Cellvibrio sp. PSBB006: one gene and its partner. The protein of the gene in region 2 interacts with the protein of the main gene of each other region in a pairwise test. Links are inferred from orthologs where the notes say so. Each region holds a gene or a part of one and is shown on either strand. Other genes may lie near its edges.

Region 1 (4,766 bases), 1.7 Mb from region 2 along the record:
TCGGCAAAGCTGGTCTTGATTTGGTCTTCACCCAGTAAGCGCGCCTTACTCTTACCGAAGCTCATCGGGCCGCCACGGCCACCACCCCCACCTTGCATCTGGCGCATAAAAAACAGAAATACCGCGATGATGATCAGAATAGGGAAGCTGGCGACCAATAATTGGTGCCACAGGCTGGGTTGTTCGATTTCACGGCCTTTAACGGCGACATTATGATTTAACAAGTCGTCTATAAGCTTGGGGTCCTGAATATTAGGACGAATGGTTTTAAAGGGACTGTTGTTGGTGTACAGGCCGTCGATGGTCAGGCCATCAATGGTCACTTCCCGCACGCGATTGTCTTTTACCGCGAGGATGAACTCGGAGTAACTCAAGCTCTCGTTGCTGGAGGTCTTGTTGAAGTTTTCAAACACGCTGAACAGGACCACAGCGATGACCAGCCATAAAATCAGATTTTTTGTCATATCGTTCAAGGACGCTTCCTCAGTCGCACATCAAAAATATTCGCGTTGTTGTACCAGTATAGTGTGGAAGATCAACAGACACACCTAATAGCAAGACGATGATTTGCAAAATTCCGGGCTAATTAACAATAAATTACACAATGTTCCAGCAGGGGGTTTCTCTATTGACGACCGAGAGAGACTTGCCAAAAGCTTTGGCCATCCGCCCGCCAATTGGTTTCACCTATCACCATCAATTGCATTGGTTGGCAGCTGTAATTGTGTCATCCGCTCATAGTGGGGGCCATCCGACGCATTGCAAGCCCAAGGGAAGGAGCCCGGCCCTCATCTAATTAACCCTATCGATAGCTCATGAGCTACAATAACCGGCTTTTTAACCCCCCGGATTTTCTAAGGTAATTGTATGCCCATCAACGCAGATCGCAAAAAGCAATTTCGTACCATTGGCCATCGGCTCAACCCAATTGTGACCGTGGCCGGCAATGGTTTAAGCGAAGGCGTTGTACAGGAGCTGAACCGTGCACTGGATGATCACGAGCTGATTAAAGTTAAACTCGCCATCGCTGATCGAGAAGAGCGCAAGGAAATGGTTGCCCAACTACAGACCTTGCCCCATGTTGAACTGATACAGGAGATAGGCAAAATAGTTTTGCTCTATCGTGCTAATAAGAAGGCCAACCCGAAGCTGTCAAATCTCCATCGCTAATTTACCGATCACCCATATCCCGCTGTCAGTGCGCCCGTGCGCGAATGTTCTCAATATCACGGATCGGGGGCGCGCCAAACATTCTTGAGTATTCGCGGCTGAATTGTGACGGACTTTCATAGCCGACTCGATAGGCCGCATTTGATGCATCTATGGCCTCCGCTAACATCATTCGCCGCGCTTCTAGCAGCCGCAGGCGTTTTTGATACTGCAAAGGACTCATGGCAGTCACCTCCTTAAAATGCGCATGAAATGACGAGGGGCTCATATTGGCGACATCAATCATTTGTGCGATGCCAACAGGCTTGTCGAAATTAAGTTTCAAGAACTCAATGACCTGCGAGATGCGCTGCATATTGCTACCCTGGGCTGCCATCTGGACTATTCGATGCCCATATGGCCCTTTCAATAATCGATAGTAGATTTCACGCTTGATCATGGGTACAAGGAATGGGATATCTTCCGGGGCTTCCAATAATTCAACGAGACGCAAAAGGGAATACTCCAGCGTTACGTCTGCATTACCGACAAACAATCCACGGGCGCTGAGTGCCGGGGGTTCAATATAAGAATTCACTTCCGGAATGAGTTCGCTGATCTCACATAAGTCGAGATCTAACTGAAGACTCAGGTACGGCATCTCTTCACTCGCCAGGACAACCTGCCCGGTTACCGGCAGATCTACAGAAACCACCAGAAACTCCGATGGGCTGTAGCGGTAAACCTCATCGCCCAGCATGACTTCTTTGGCGCCCTGCACAATCAAACAAATAGAAGGTTCATACACCACCGGGATCTTCATGCTCAAGGCGGTAGCCTTGATACATTTCAAACCTGCTATGGCGGTCAGATGAATACCATCACCATCGGAGAATTTATCAATCAGCCGAATCAACTCTGGTTGCCGCCAATTAGTCACCACATTGATTACCTCTATTGCCAGACGATATCGAGATTACAAAAGCCTACAGAGGAAATAAATGACCGGCAAACAGATATGGAGGATTAGGCAATGGTTATGGAGATCCATGCATTAACGAAAGGCCATGCAACCCCTACTCTGACTCCACCAGTTACTACACACCAAGGAGTCAGCTATGAAATACGTTCAAGACAAAGTTATAGTAATCACCGGCGCCAGCAGTGGGATCGGTGAAGCAAGTGCCCGCTTGCTCGCAGAACATGGGGCTAAAGTCGTTCTGGGCGCTCGCCGGACCGAGAGGCTGGAACACATCGCTGCAGAAATCCGTGATCAAGGCGGAGAAGCCGCGTGCATGGCGGTTGACGTGGCAGATCTGGACGCCGTGAAGAGCCTGATCAGTTTTGCGCAGCATACCTTCGGGCGGGTCGACGTTATCTTCAATAATGCCGGTGTTATGCCGCTCTCCCCGCTGAGCGAACTGAAAATAGATGAATGGAATCGCATGATCGACATCAATATTCGCGGCGTTTTGAATGGTATCGCTGCCAGTCTACCCGTCATGCAAGCGCAAGGCGGCGGCCATGTTATCAATACCGCTTCCATCGGTGCCCATGTGGTGGTTCCAACGGGTGCCGTTTACTGCGCCACTAAATATGCTGTCTGGGCAATTTCTGAAGGGCTGCGCCAGGAGTCCAGGGACATCCGCGTCACCACGATTTGTCCCGGCGTTGTGGAGACGGAGTTAGGCCATGACATCAGCGATGAGGCCACTAAAGGTCAACTTAAGGAATGGCGTAAAGCGGCACTGACACCGGACGCTATCGCGCAAGCGGTGCTCTATGCGGTATCACAACCGGACAGTGTAGATGTGAATGAGCTTATCGTGCGGCCAACCATCAGTGCCTTCTAGGCAAGCAGATGTTATAAATTTATTTGAGCCACCAATAAAAAAGCCCTGCTAAGCAGGGCTTTTTTATTTCGAATCCATTAAAACGGAATATCGTCATCAAAGCTGTCAAAACCTGCCGGTGGTTGTTGGGGCGCATTACCCTGCCCAGCCCCGGAGGAGGCATAACCACCACCTTGATTACCGTGTTGAGGTGCTGCTTGCGGGCCACTTGCCGCTGGCTTGGACTGATTATAGTTTTGACCCTGATTGTAACCCTGGCCGTAGTCGCCCCCCATACTGCTACCGGAATTGTCACCGCGGCTATCGAGCATCTGCATCTCATTGGCGACAATTTCGGTGGTGTATCTGTCTGTGCCATCCTGCGCTTGCCATTTACGGGTGCGCAAGGACCCTTCGATATAAACCTTGCTGCCTTTACGCAGATATTCGCCCGCTATTTCACCGAGGCGATTAAAAAATACGACTCTGTGCCACTCAGTACGCTCCTGGGGTTGCCCGGTGTTTTTGTCTTTCCAGGTTTCCGAGGTTGCCACACTGATATTCGTTACCGCGCCACCGGACGGCATATATTTGACTTCCGGGTCCTGACCCACATTACCAATCAGAATTACTTTATTGATGCCACGAGCCATGAAACTTCTCCTCTTGATTTATCGTGTATTCGCCAACGGCGACATTTGCCCTATGAAATTCGGCTGCCACTTTATCACTCGCGACGGCCACAGCGCCAGATTCAAGCCTGGTTTTCCACAATGCCAGTGAGCGCCTGTCGGTCAACCAGACGCGGATCAACCTTGAGGTACACCGTATTTTCAGAGGCGACTACCAACACCTCAGCCACACCCTCTACAGACCGCAATTTCTCCGAGACAATGTGGGGATCCCGGCCTCTCAGTGGAATAAGTACACTGGCCAGGAAACGTGGCGGGCGCATGGACCACGCAACAACCAACCAAGCCAAACCAACCAGGGCAGCGACAGATAAAACTGCTGTCATACCCCAGTGCTGCAATATCCATCCACCAATCGCTCCGCCAGTAAAAACGCCCATTACCTGACTGGTGGCATAGATACCGGTGGCCGTACCCTTGGCTCCTGCCGGCGCAATCTTACTGACCATTGAGGGCAAGGTCGCCTCAAGTAAATTAAATGCAGCAAAAAACAGGAAGACCCCGACCAAAGTTAAAGGAAGATTGGGCGGCACACGCATCAGCATCAATTCCATCAACACCAGTAACGCCACAGCGCCCAAAAAAACCGGTTTAATCTGGCGGCGCTTCTCGGCCACAATGATAAACGGCAACATAACGACAAATGCTGCCGCCAGCAGAGGAAAATACAGCAAGCCATGATAATTGCGCGCGATATTCAATTGCTGCTCAAGGATCAACGGCAACACCATAAAGTTGGCCATCAATACAAAATGTAGCGAAAAGATTCCGAAATTCAGGCGTAATAAATCAGGATTCTTAAAAGTACGCCATAACAAAGCTGGCACTGCGCCGGCCTCACGCTGCCGTCGCGGCGCACTCACGGCCGGAACAGCCTTGAACAGGATGAAAATACCCACAACACCCAATATCGCCGTCAACCAAAAGATACTGGACACACCTGCCCATGCCGCCATCAAGGGGCCGACCGTCAGTGCAATCGAAAAGGAAACACCGATGGATGCACCAATAGTCGCCATTGCTTTGGTGCGGTTTTCCTCAGAGGTCAGATCGGTCAGCAATGCCATCACAGCCGCCGATACAGCTCCACCGC
Region 2 (4,085 bases):
CTCCTCTAACATAAGAGGATGACGCACCTGCATTTGTAAAGGTTTAAAACCGCGTTTGCGCTGGAATTCGCTGGCGCGGTTGATCAGCCAACCGCGCACTTTGATAGATTTGCCAAGCCATGACTGCCATTGGTCATCGGCAAAATACTGCCGATCCTGTTGCGCAATCTTGACCACCACTGGGCCATCAAGCTCCAACCAGACGTCACGCAGCACACTCACCTTGGTGACTTTTCCCTGGATGCGACTAAAACCCGTTTGATCGAGCGCAAGCTCAGCAGCGGGCCGCAAATTCCACGCCTTCTCTCGCCATATGCCACGGTTTTGCCGGCGAGCAAGATCTTCCTGACGCGTCAGGCAACCCATTTCACTTACATTGGGAGGCACGACCACCTGTAGCGCCAATCCTTGCTCAAGTAAATGTGCTGCCAGACTTTGACGTCGCTGGTTATAAACGTGTGCCAGCATCCGGCCATAGCGGTCTTTATGGTCCAGATCGTAGACGAGGTGAACCTTCTGATGGCGGGGCAGAAACCGGCGGCTTGCGGCTGTTGCTTCAACACCCAATGCCTGACCAACATGCCCTTCCCACGCAACTTCGGGGGTATTGATACCTAAAACCCGCACACGTCGACCATCCTGTAAACGCAACGTATCGCCATCCACCACCTGGGCAAGCTGAACGGTTTCGTCGATCCGGGTGGCAGGGCAGGCAGCCACCGCCATATTGTTCCAGATGGAGGCGCAAACAAAAACGCCGAAAGCTACTGCTTTCGGCGTTTTTAGAAGCATGTTTCCCGACAGATAGCGAGAAAATAGCATTACATCTGTCTTACTTTTTGCCACCAATACGGCTAGCGAAGCGCTTGGTAAAGCGGTCAATACGACCACCGGTATCTACCATCTTCTGCTTGCCGGTGTAAAAAGGGTGGCACTCACTGCAGACGTCTACGTGGAAATCTTTACCCAGGGTAGAGCGAGTTTTAAAGGTGTTGCCACAGCTGCAGTTAACAGCTACGTCAGCGTAATTAGGATGAATTTCTGGTTTCATGATAATTGCCTTGTCGTTTTTTGTGCCGCCACCCGAGCATTTGTCGAGCACCGCACAACGGTTGGTAATAGGGCGGAATTTAAGGAGCGGGGATACTATCAGAATCAATACATAACGCAAGGGGAAAAAATAACCAGTTTTCAACACTCCCCTCGACCACACAAAAAGCACACCCAAACGACAGTTGATATGGGGTATCCTGCCCGGCAGCTCATCGCCAACAACCAAGACTTATCACCCGATGCCTACGGTTTTTCTTCAGGTCGCAATCCCCACTCCCTTGCGTCGCCGCTTTGACTACCTACCCCCGGTGGACATGCCGCTGGAGCAGGTTGCGCTTTTGCGGCCCGGAACACTCTTACGCTTACCCTTCGGGCACCAGGAAGTCGTCGGTGTATTACTGTCGCTACATCAGGAAGCCTCCGTGGCTGCCAACCAATTGCGCCATGCGCTCGGCGTCATTGATGAACTACCGGCTTTTATGCCCGATGTGCTTGCATTGTGCTTATGGGCCGCTGACTACTATCAAAGCCCGGTCGGTGAAGCCTTGCATACCGCGTTGCCGGCGCTCTTACGCCAGGGAGAAATGGCCCGATTACGTACGGAGCCGATCTATCACCTCACAACAGCTGGAAAAGGTTTGCCGGCCGGCAGCCTGAAACGCGCTCCGCGTCAGGCCGCTTTGCTGGCTGCACTGCAAGATACACCTTATTTAACGCGCGCCGATCTGCAAATACTGGACATACCCACTACCACCATCAAGCCGCTGATGAAGAAAGGACTGGTTGCTTGCAGTGAGCAAGTACTTACACCAGAATCGACACAGACTACCTTGCGCGAACAGCCGTTGATACTAAACCCGGAACAGGCAGAGGTTCTTGAAAAGATAAACCTGGACCAGTTCCAGGTAAGTCTGCTGGATGGGGCCACTGGCAGCGGTAAGACGGAAATCTATCTGCAAGCCATCGCCCGAACCTTGGCCCAAGGCAAGCAGGCATTGGTATTGATCCCCGAAATCGGGCTTACGCCACAAACGCTACAACGATTCCAACGGCGTTTCGCGGTGCCTGTTGTCGCCCTGCATTCCGGCCTCAATGATCGGGAACGGCTGGATGCCTGGGTACAGGCGCGTGAGGGCATTGCCCGGGTAGTTATCGGCACCCGGTCGGCTATCTTCACACCGCTCAAGGAGCCGGGAATCATCATTGTTGATGAAGAGCACGATAACTCCTTCAAACAACAGGACGGTTTTCGCTACTCTGCCCGCGACCTAGCCGTTATGCGCGCCAGTCAGCTCAAGATTCCGTTATTGCTCGGTTCCGCCACGCCGGCGTTGGAAAGCCTCAATAACGCCCAGCAAGGCCGTTATCAATATTTGCGCCTGACCCGCCGTGCCGGTTCAGCCGTACCCCCCAGCATTCAGCTGCTCGATATTCGCGCGCAACCCTTGCATGAAGGTTTCGCGCAAGACACCCTGAAAGCGATTGCATTGGAAATCCAGGCGCGCCATCAGGTGCTGATATTTATCAACCGGCGCGGTTACGCGCCCACACTCCAATGCCACGATTGTGGCTGGCTGGCTAACTGCAACCACTGTGACGCACGCATGACGGTTCATCAGCAGCCGCGCCACCTGCATTGCCATCATTGTGATCACCAGCGCCCATTGCCCTCACGCTGCCCAAGCTGTCACAGCCATCAACTGCAACCTTTAGGGCAGGGCACGGAGCGCAGTGAAGAAGCTTTGCGCCAGCTGTTTCCACAGACGCGAATACTGCGGGTTGATCGCGACTCCACGCGCGGCAAACATGCCATGCATCGTTTGCTGGACGAGGTGCAATCCGGCGAGCCTTGTATCCTGGTGGGGACACAGATGTTGGCTAAAGGTCATCATTTTCCCCTGGTCACCCTGGTCGTTATCATTGATGCGGACGCCGGTTTGTTCAGTGCCGACTTTCGCGGCCCCGAGCGGATGGGACAATTGTTACTTCAGGTAGCCGGGCGAGCCGGCCGGGCCGACAAGCCCGGTACGGTTATCTTGCAGAGCCACCACACTGAACATCCTCTGGTGCAAACCTTGATGCTGCAGGGTTATCACGCGCTGGCCGAGCTGTTATTGCACGAGCGACGCATTACCCAATTACCTCCCTATCGGCATCTCGCACTCTTGCGTGCAGAAAGCAAACGGCCTGAACTGGCCGTGGAGTTTTTACGTCTGGCTCGCGCTCAGGCTGAGCAATGGCAGCCATCCAGCCACCATTTCAGTTACCTTGGCCCTTTGCCAGCCATGATGGAAAAACGCGGCGACCGTTTTCGCTATCAATTGCAATTCAACAGTGCACAGCGCAAACCCCTGCAACAACTCCTCGCACAACTCACTGCACAATTGGAAAACGAGGCATTGGGTAAACGGGTTCGCTGGTCCATTGATGTAGATCCGCAGGAAATGAATTAGAGCCGCACTTCATAGTGACTCACCCGCACAGCACAAGTACAATTGCGCCCACTCCGAGCTTGATGAAGTCGCCATGTCCCGAGATTACGCCAAAAAAAATCGTTCCCCGAATCGTCGTCGCGCACCGGCGAAACCGCCCGTGCCGGGCTGGGTGTGGCTGTTAATCGGCGGCATTCTGGGCGCTTTTATCATGTTTCTGGTTTACCTGGCTGATGTAGTGCCACAACCAGCGACACAGGAAAAGCCGGTAGCCGAAAAGCCAAAAGTCACGCGCACAGAAACAGAAGAAGAAAAAGTGCCCAAGCCGCGCTTTGATTTTTATAAATTGCTCCAGGAGAGTGAGGTCATCGTACCTGCCACTGAGCCGGCACAAACCGTTGAAAAAATTGTGGAGACACAACCGGATTCGATGGAGTACATCCTGCAAGTTGGCTCTTTCCGCAACAATGTAGATGCCGATAAATTGCGCGCGCAGCTGATCCTGCTTAACCTCGATGCGCGGATTGAAAAGGTGACCATTCGCAATGGCGAATTGTGGCATCGCGTCATCGTCGGCCCATTTCAGGATCAGTCGCGACT

Evidence for each region. The genes of interacting proteins can lie anywhere in the genome.
Region 1: the proteins of CBR65_RS16290 (region 2) and ssb interact in binary tests that used the Escherichia coli proteins (3 or more experiments, as listed by UniProt). The link is inferred for Cellvibrio sp. PSBB006 from one-to-one orthologs.

Annotation. Positions count from the first base shown.
Region 1 is NZ_CP021382.1:2,174,873-2,179,638, forward strand. The notes cover bases 1,858-4,766. They hold ssb (single-stranded DNA-binding protein), read right to left. Parts: upstream 3,635-4,766; coding sequence 3,080-3,634; downstream 1,858-3,079. Other genes in these bases: CBR65_RS08960 (AraC family transcriptional regulator), read right to left, coding at 1,858-2,092; CBR65_RS08965 (SDR family oxidoreductase), read left to right, coding at 2,268-3,002; CBR65_RS08975 (MFS transporter), read right to left, coding at 3,736-4,766. Also shown: ATP-dependent zinc metalloprotease FtsH, read right to left, coding at 1-464; CBR65_RS08955 (YhbY family RNA-binding protein), read left to right, coding at 868-1,170; more of CBR65_RS08960, read right to left, coding at 1,196-1,857. UniProt on the Escherichia coli protein: Plays an important role in DNA replication, recombination and repair. Binds to ssDNA and to an array of partner proteins to recruit them to their sites of action during DNA metabolism. Acts as a sliding platform that migrates on DNA via reptation.
Region 2 is NZ_CP021382.1:3,905,209-3,909,293, reverse strand. What follows is about bases 917-3,899. They hold CBR65_RS16290 (primosomal protein N'), read left to right. Parts: upstream 917-1,292; coding sequence 1,293-3,506; downstream 3,507-3,899. Other genes in these bases: CBR65_RS16285 (SPOR domain-containing protein), read left to right, coding at 3,580-3,899; rpmE (50S ribosomal protein L31), read right to left, coding at 917-1,051. Outside these bases: CBR65_RS16300 (thermonuclease family protein), read right to left, coding at 1-792; more of rpmE, read right to left, coding at 833-916; more of CBR65_RS16285, read left to right, coding at 3,900-4,085.